Regions from separate parts of the Micromonospora sp. SH-82 genome, predicted to be linked through region 2. Evidence: predicted binding sites of a transcription regulator. Region 2 holds the regulator's gene; the other holds the start of a gene.
What was found. Region 2 encodes HspR, which represses chaperone genes until heat shock. Its sites were predicted from a motif close to TTGAGTNNNNNNNACTCAA; they were not measured.
Positions count from the first base shown of each region.

Region 1: a site for HspR is predicted at 2,557-2,575, ahead of lon (endopeptidase La). Genes of this name have one in related genera too.

Region 1 covers NZ_CP148049.1:4,120,583-4,124,996, reverse strand. Annotated here, with positions in the region: gene WHN02_RS18340 (DEAD/DEAH box helicase) at 1-69, shown strand, start outside; gene lon (endopeptidase La) at 203-2,533, opposite strand; gene WHN02_RS18330 (histone-like nucleoid-structuring protein Lsr2) at 2,946-3,290, shown strand; gene WHN02_RS18325 (hypothetical protein) at 3,399-4,414, opposite strand, start outside.
Region 2 covers NZ_CP148049.1:1,176,933-1,181,346, reverse strand. Annotated here, with positions in the region: gene WHN02_RS05470 (cation:proton antiporter) at 1-324, shown strand, start outside; gene WHN02_RS05465 (hypothetical protein) at 509-940, shown strand; gene WHN02_RS05460 (hypothetical protein) at 952-1,353, opposite strand; gene WHN02_RS05455 (heat shock protein transcriptional repressor HspR) at 1,483-1,869, opposite strand; gene dnaJ (molecular chaperone DnaJ) at 1,961-3,148, opposite strand; gene grpE (nucleotide exchange factor GrpE) at 3,228-3,980, opposite strand; gene dnaK (molecular chaperone DnaK) at 4,029-4,414, opposite strand, start outside.

The sequences.
Region 1 (4,414 bases), 2.9 Mb from region 2:
GACCGCCGGTTCGAGCCGCGCGACCGGGACGGCGGGGACCGCCGGTTCGAGTCCCGCGACCGACGCTGACCCCGCGCCGACCCGGTCGGGACGACGTCTCGGACCGGGTCGGCGCGGGTCGCCCTCCGACGGTCGACGCAGACCCTACGCGGACGGGTCCCACCCCGTGCGCTGTGCGCGGGGCGGGACCGTCCGGACGGGCTCAGGCGGCGGTGAGGGCGTCTCCGGTGGGAGTGTCGGCGTCGGCCGGGCGCAGCGCCAGGGCGAGCACGTCGGCGACGTCGGCGAGGGTGTGGATGGTGAGCGCCTGCCGTACCTCGGTGGGAAGGTCGTCGAGGTCCGGCTCGTTGCGTTCCGGGACGACGACCTCGGTGAGCCCGGCCCGGTGGGCGGCGAGCAGCTTCTGCTTCACCCCGCCGACGGGTAGCACCCGGCCGGAGAGGGTCACCTCGCCGGTCATCCCGAACTCGGGGCGGACCGGGCGGCCACCGGCCAACGAGGCCAGCGCGGTGACCATCGTGACACCAGCGCTGGGGCCGTCCTTGGGGACCGCGCCCGCCGGCACGTGCAGGTGGATCCGTCGACCGGCGAGGGCGTTCGGGTCGAGGCCGAGCCGCCGCCCGTTCGACCGCAGGTAGGACAGGGCGATGTGGGCGGACTCCTTCATCACCTCCCCGAGCTGACCGGTCAGGGTCAACCCCGGCTCGCCCTCCATGCTGGACGCCTCGACGAACAGGACGTCCCCACCGGCGCCGGTGACGGCCAGCCCGGTGGCGACACCGGGCACGGCGGTACGCTCTGCCGACTCCGGGGTGTGCTTGGGTCGACCCAGGTAGCGGGCCAGGTCCTCGACGTCGACCCGGACCGGTTCGCTGTCGGTGGCCAGCGCCACGGTCACCTTGCGCAGGATCTTCGCCAGGGACCGCTCCAGCTGCCGTACGCCGGCCTCCCGGGTGTACTCCCCCGCGATCCGGGCGAGTGCGGCGTCGGTGACGGTGACCTCGTCGGCGGTGAGACCGGCCCGTTCCCGCTGTCGGGGCAGCAGGTGGTCACGGGCGATGGCCACCTTCTCGTCCTCGGTGTACCCGTCCAGGGCGACCAGTTCCATCCGGTCCAGCAGGGGGCCGGGGATCGCCTCGACCACGTTGGCGGTGGCCAGGAAGAGCACGTCGGACAGGTCGAGGTCGACCTCCAGGTAGTGGTCCCGGAAGGTGTGGTTCTGCGCCGGGTCGAGCACCTCCAGCAGGGCGGCGGCCGGGTCACCGGCGTAGCCGGCGGCGAGCTTGTCCACCTCGTCGAGGAGGACCACCGGATTCGACGAACCGGCCTCCCGCAATGCCCGGACGATCCGGCCGGGCAGCGCCCCGACGTAGGTGCGCCGGTGCCCCCGGATCTCGGCCTCGTCGCGGACGCCGCCGAGGGAGACCCTGACGAAGTTGCGGCCGAGGGCCCGGGCGACGGACTCACCGAGGCTGGTCTTGCCGACGCCGGGCGGGCCGGCCAGGGCGAGGACGGCGCCGGATCCCCGTCCACCGACCACCCCGAGGTCACGTTCGGCGCGCCGGTTGCGCACGGCGAGGTGCTCCAGGATCCGGTCCTTGACGTCGGCGAGTCCGGCGTGGTCGGCGTCGAGCACGGCCCGCGCCGCGGCCAGGTCGGTGTCGTCCTCGGTACGGGCGTTCCACGGCATCTCCAGGACCGTGTCCAACCAGGTACGGATCCAGCCCGCCTCCGGTGAGGCGTCACTGGCCCGTTCCAGCTTGCCGACCTCACGCAGTGCCGCCTCGCGGACCTTCTCCGGAAGGTCGGCGCCCTCGACGCGGGCGCGGTAGTCGGCGGAACCGTCCGGCTCCTCCTCGCCGAGTTCCTTGCGGATGGCGGCGAGCTGCTGACGCAGCAGGAACTCCCGTTGGGACTTCTCCAGCCCCTCCCGGACGTCGGTGTTGATCCGTTCGGTGACCTCCTGCTCGGCAAGGTGCTCACGGACCCACCCGACGAGCAGTTCCAGCCGGGCGGTGACGTCCGGGGCGGTGAGCAGGTCGGTCTTCTGCGTCAGGGTGAGCCAGGGCGCGTAGCCGGCGGAGTCGGCCAGCTCGGACAGGTCGGTCATCCGCTCCATGGCGTCGACGACCTGCCACGCCCCCCGCTGTTGCAGCACGGAGGTCATCAGGGCGCGGTACTCGCGGGCGAGTTCCCGGGCCCGTCCGGCCGGGGCGGGTTCGGTCAGGGTCGCCGCCTCGACCCAGAGGGCGGCGCCGGGGCCGGGTACGCCGGACCCGATCCGGGCTCGGGTGAGGCCTCTCACGACAGCGGCGGGTTCGCCGTCGGGCAACCGGCCGACTTTCTCGATGGTGGCGACGGTGCCGACCGGGCCGTACTCCCCGTCGATGCGGGGTACGGCGAGCAGCCGCTGGTCGCCGGTGGCGCGGGCGGCGTCGACGGCGGCCTGGGTGCTCGGGTCGAGGGTCACCGGGACGACCATCCCGGGCAGCAGGACGGCGTCGGTCAGGGGTAGTACCGGAAGAGTTGCCATCGGACACCTGCCATCAGGTTGACTTGAGCGTGTCTGACTCAAGTCCCCGGCCCGGCCCGCTTGTTCCTCGGTGTGACCCGGGACACGCAGGTGGTGGGAGATCGTCGGCCGACCGTACGACCCGCTCCGGCACCTGCTGCGAATTCACGGACAGAAGCATGAGCAAAAGTGGGCAGCGCGGTTGCGGAAGTTTCACGCTCGGGAGTCGCGGGCGAACGCGAGCACTCGCCGGACCCGTCGACCCCACAGGGTGATTGAGGAGCGCCTGACCGGGCACTTTCCACAGGTGACGAACGGCTTAACAGCCCGGCAATGACGACCCGCCGAATGAAGGCACGCATATTGTTGCGGTATTGCCCGCCGGTGGGTCAAACTTTTACCCACACCCGCCACACACAGGGAGTAATGGGCGATGGCAAGGAAAGTAATCACGGTTCTGACCGACGACCTCGACGGCGGAAAGGCCGACCGCACCGTCGAGTTCAGCCTCGACGGCGTCACCTACACGATCGACGTCTCCGACGAGAACGCGGGGATGCTGCGCAAGGCCCTCGACCCGTACATCAATGCCGGCCGCAGGATCGGACGCGGGCCGGTCGAGAGCAGCCGTCCGGGGCGCCGGGGTGGCCGTCCGATCACCGGAATGGACCGCGAGCAGAACCGGGCGATCCGGGAATGGGCGGCCAAGAACGGGCACGAGATTTCCGAGCGGGGTCGAATCCCGGTCTCGGTGGTCGAGGCGTACAAGAACCGCTGACCTCGTGTGACGTTCACACCGGTTCCCCGTCCCGACGGGCACCGGCGACACGACGCGCAGAAGCCGCCCGGGAGGGTTCCCGGGCGGCTTCTGCGCACCACCGGTCGACTAGCCGACCTGGATCCGCACCACGTCGAAGGCGGGGGTCTGGTTGGCCCGCTCCATCATCGGGACCCGGTGGGAGCCGTCACCGGCCCACACCGCGCACTGGGCGACACCCTCCTGGGGCAGACCCGGGACCTGGATCGCGACCTCGTCCGGGTTGCGTCCACCGGCCCCGTCCTCGGTCGCCACGAAGAACGCCGGCGCGGGCGCCGGGTCCGGCGCCTGGTTGGTGTCGCCGAGCATCCGGCAGGCGCTGTGGAAGTGCCCTCGGGTCAGGCCCTCCCCGTTGAGCACCGAACCCTCGAGGTAGTAGCCGCCCTGGCCGGCCGGGAGGAACCGGTCGCGCACCAGGTTGCGGGTCGAGACCCGCAGGGTGAACGCCTGGTTGGCCTGCACCTGCTCGGGGAACTCGGTGATCAGCAGGGACGGGTTGTTGCCGGCGCTGCCGACCTCGCCGAAGGAGGTGCTGACGCACCGGTCACCGCGCTGGAAACCGTCGTGCGCCTCCAGGCGGCTGCTCTCGCAGTCCTGGGCGAGCACGTCCAGCCCGTTGTTGGGATTGTTGCCCCCGTTGTTCCCGCCGTTGTTGTTGCCGCCGTTGTTGCCGCCGTTGTTGTTCCCGTTGTTGGGATTGACGTTGACGACCTGACAGGTCGCCAACTCGGCGAGGCCCTGCGGCCGCTCGGCGACCCGGCCGATGGCGATGGCGATCCGGTCCAGCGTCGCCTTCCGCTTGGCGGCCAGCGGCCCCAGGATCGCGTTGTCGACGAAGCCCTGCCCCTTGCGACCCTCGGCCGCCAGACGCCGGTTGGCCTCCTCGATCTGGGTGGTCAGCAGGGCGAGGTTGCGCGACACCTCACGCTGTGCCCGGGCCGGGATCTCCCGGGGCAACCGGTCGGTGGGGTCCGGGCAGCTGATCGTCGCGATCGCGTTGCCGGCCTGCAGCGACTGACACTGGGCCTTGGACATCTGTCCGTCGCCCCAGTAGTTGCGGACCTCCCGGCCGTTCTGCTCGTTGA
Region 2 (4,414 bases):
CTGGTGTTGGCGGTGGTCACGGTGGGGACCAAGCTGCTCACCGGATACCTGGCGGCCCGCCGGGTCGGGGTCGGCGAACCCGGTCGATGGCGGGCCGGGCTGGCGTTGGCCCCCCGGGGCGAGTTCGCCATCGTCATCGCCGGACTCGCGGTGTCCGCCGGGACCGTGGAGCCGAAGTTGGCAGCGCTGGCCACCGCGTACGTACTGATCACGGTGGTCACCGGCCCGATGCTGGCCCGCCTGCCCGACACCGTCTGGTTCAAGCAGTGGCTACGGGGGCGAGCCGACAACCGGGTACGACAACCGCTGCCCACCCCGGACTGACCTTGATCACTGCCTGCACCGAGTCGGCCGTACGGCCCGAACCGGTGACCCGACCGTCACCCGATTCTTCCCGACCGGAGACTTCCGCAGGTCACCGCTGCCGCGCTACCGTTCGGCCCGAGCATCGAGGATCTGCGGAACGGCCGGTACCTCCGCGGGCGGGGACGCGGGGAAGGTTGTCCGGTTGAGCGTGCAGGGATCGACCTTCCACGGGTTCGCCAATCCCGTCGACCCATCCCCGGCGGAGCTGCGGGCCTGGGCGTACCGGCCGGACTCGGTGCAGCTGACCACCATGCCCCAGGACTGGGACCTCCTGGTCGCCGGGGACCGGCTGATCACGACCCTCTTCGACCTGGCGATGGATCCGGCCTGCCCGGCCCGCCGGTTCGCCCTGCACTGCCTCTACATCTACGCCGGCGACGGGATCCGGACCGACTTCCGCGCCCAGCCCCGGCGTCGCCTCCGCAAACTCCTCGAACAGGCCGAACGCAACGGCGACGAACTCATGCTGACCTGGGCGTACAACGCCCGGACCCTGATGGCCCAGCCGGGCCTGTTCGTCTACCGGGACTGGTGCGAGGGCGGCCTGGTCCGGGAGAACCGCCGCCTCGGCTGACCCGGCCCGACCTACTGCTCGGCTCGGCCCGCCGGTCGCGCCCGTTCGTCGCTGCGGCCCGCCGGTGCCCGGTTGGCCGTCGGGGCCCTGTCGATCGGGGACCGGTTCAGCTGTCGACCCCGGTCGCCGGGGCCGTCACCCCGGGAACCGGTTGCCGTCCGGCCCGGCTCCGAGCCGACGGACTTCCCGACCGGAGCGGATGCGGTGGACCCGCCCGCCGTGGCAGCCCGGTCGGAGCCGGTGGGCCGGTCGGACGCCGTGGGGCGGTCGGCTTCTCGGGCCGGTTCGGGTCGGGGCCGTCGGTTGGCGAAGCGGTCGTCGCTGATCCGGTCGAACTTCTGCCGGATCGTCTCGGCGACCTGGTCGAGCCGCTCCTCGGCCTCCTGCGCCACCCGCTTGGCAGACTTGACCACGGTTCCCCCTCGCCGAGCGATTAGCCCGAATTTGTGCCATTAAGCCCGATACGAGGGTATACGGAACGGCCCGGTCCGCGCCGGAGAATCGGCGGACCGGGCCGGCGTACGACCGACGGGGTGGCGAGGTCAGCGCTCCGGCTGCCGCCGGGGCCGCCACACCACAAGCGCGGTCGAGGTCTGCGTGGTCTGGACCAGGTCACGCCCGGGGAACCGGGCCAACATCTCCAGCTCCGCCACCCGGCGGTACGCGGCGTCCAACTCCGCCTCCAGCCGGGCCGCCCGCTGCTGCGCCTGGTCCAGGAGTTGCTCCAGACCGATGATCCGTTTGATCCCGGCGAGGTTCACCCCGTCGTCCTGGCTGAGGCGCTGCACCTCACGCAGCAGCACCACGTCCCGGACGCTGTACCGCCGACCGCCACCGGCGGCCCGGCCCGGCTGCACCAGCCCCAACCTGTCGTACTGCCGCAGGGTCTGGGGATGCATCCCGGCCATCCGCGCCGCGACCGAGATCATCAGTACCTTGGCGTCGTAGGCAGGATCGTCCGAACCGGCGTACTCGTTCGACGTCACCGCGCTCACCTCCGCGTGCACCAACCACCATGGCTCATCCGTTGCGACGTACCCGGACGTCGAGATGTTCCCGGGCAGCCGAGGGCGTCTGCTCGTCGAACGCCTGCAACGCCTCCCTCGCGGTGTCGGAGACCGTCGCCGGCACCACCACGTCCAGGGTCACCAGCAGGTCACCGGCGGGTCCGTCCCGGCGGGCGACCCCTTTGCCCCGGGCCCGCAGGACCCGTCCGCTCGGGGTACCCGGCGGAACCCGCAGGGTCACCGCCCCGTCCAGGGTCGGCACCCGGAGATCCGTACCGAGGACCGCCTCGGGGAACGTGATCGGCACGGTCAGGGTCAGGTCGTCCCCGGTGCGGCCGAACAGGTCGTCCGGGCGGACCTTCACGTGCACGAAGAGGTCACCGGGGGAACCGCCCCGCTCCCCGGGCTCGCCCCGACCGGTCAACCGGATCCGCTGGCCGTCGGCGACCCCGGCGGGGAACCGGACGTTCAGGGTCCTGGTCTTCGTCACCCCGCCGGTGCCCCGGCACTCCGGGCACTTCTCGTCGACCACAGTGCCGACGCCCTGACAGTTGCGGCACGGCTCGGAGAAGGCGAACGCGCCCTGGTTCCGGGTGGTCACCCCGGCACCGTGGCAGACCTGACAGGGCCGTGGCTGGGTGCCGGGCTTGGCTCCGTCGCCACCACAGGTGTCACAGACCCCCGGGGCGCGCAGGGACAGCGGGAGCGTCACCCCGCGTACGGCGTCGGTGAAGTCCAACGCCACCTCGGCCTCGACGTCGCGTCCCCGGGTCGGACCGGCCGCCCGACCCGTTCCACCACCGGCACCGCCGGAGAAGATCGAGCTGAACAGGTCGGAGAAGTTCCCTCCCCCGAAACGCCTGTCACCGGCACCGGCGCCGCCGGCCGCCTGACCGAACAGGTCGGAGACGTCGAACGGCGCCCCGCCCTGACCGGTCCGGGCACCACGCCGGAACGCGCCGGAGCCGAACAACGAGCGCATCTCGTCGTACTCCCGGCGGCGTGCGGGGTCGGAGAGCACGTTGTACGCCTCGGACGCGGCCTTGAACCGTTCCTCGGCCCTCGGATCACCCGGGTTGTGGTCCGGGTGCGACTCGCGGGCCAGTTTCCGGTACGCCTTCTTGATCTCATCCGAGGAGGCGGACTTGTCCACACCGAGTACGGCGTAGAAGTCCTTCTCGATCCAGTCCTTGGAACTCAACCGTCCACCCCCTGCCAGACGTGACCCGGCCGTCCCGCCCGTCTGTCGACGGACGGGACGACCCGGCCACGGATTCGTACTATTCCGGGTCGGCGACAGCGACCATCGCCGGTCGCAGCAGCCGCTCGCCGAGCAGGTAGCCCCGGCGCATGACCTGGACGCAGGTCGGTTCGGTGACGTCGGCGGAGGTCTGGTGCGCGACCGCCTCGTGCCGGGTCGGGTCGAACGCGTCGCCCTGCTCACCGAAGGGCGTGAGCCCGAACTTGCCCACCGCCGTGGTGAGCTGTTCGGCGACGGTGCCGAACGGGCCGACCAGATCGCCGTGCTCGCGAGCCCGGTCCAGGTCGTCGAGGATCGGCAGGAGCGCGGCCAGCACGGAGCCGGTCGCCTGTTCCTGGACCACCGAACGGTCCCGGTCCACCCGCTTGCGGTAGTTGGCGTACTCCGCCGTCACCCGTTGCAGGTCCCGGGTCCGCTCGTCCAGGTCGGAGCGGAGCGCCTCCAGTTCCGCACCGAGCGGCGCGGCGGACTCCGTCGACTCCGCCGGCTTGGCGCTCTCGACCGGCTCGGCCGGAGCGTCCACCACCGCCGGACCGGCGGGGGCCACCTCGACCTCGATCTCGTCGACGACGACCTCGGCCTCCTCGACGAGACCCTCGGCCGGGGCCTCGGCGGCCGCGTCGGCCGCCACCGGCTCCACCGTCTCGCTGATCTTGCGATTGTTCCGGACGACGACCCGCGGCTGATCTTCGGCGGCGTGCTTGCCAGGCGCGGAGCCACCCGACCCCGAACCGGTCTCCTCCGGGTCGGCGGCTCGTGGCTTCTCCGTCATGGGGTCACCTCGATCCTTGTGCGATGAGTTCGGGTCGGGGACGGCCTGTCACTTCTTGTCCTCGTCCACGATCTCGGCGTCGACCACGTCGTCCGGGCCACCGGCGGGCTTGGTGCCACCGGCCGCACCGGCCGCACCGGTCGGACCACCAGCACCGGCGGGACCGGCCCCGGGGTCGCCCGCACCCGCACCGGGCTGCTCGCCCTGCTCGCCCTGCTGGGCGTAGAGCAGCGAACCGGCCTGCTGGGAGACCTGCGCCAACCGCTCGTGCGCCGACTTGATCTTCTCGATGTCGGTGCCGCCGAGGGCGCCACGCAGCTCACCGAGGGCCTCGTTGAGCTGGTCGCGGTTCTCCGAGGGGAGCTTGTCGCCACTCTCGGCGAGGAACTTCTCGGTCTGCCACTGGAGCGCCTCGGCCACGTTGCGGGTCTCGG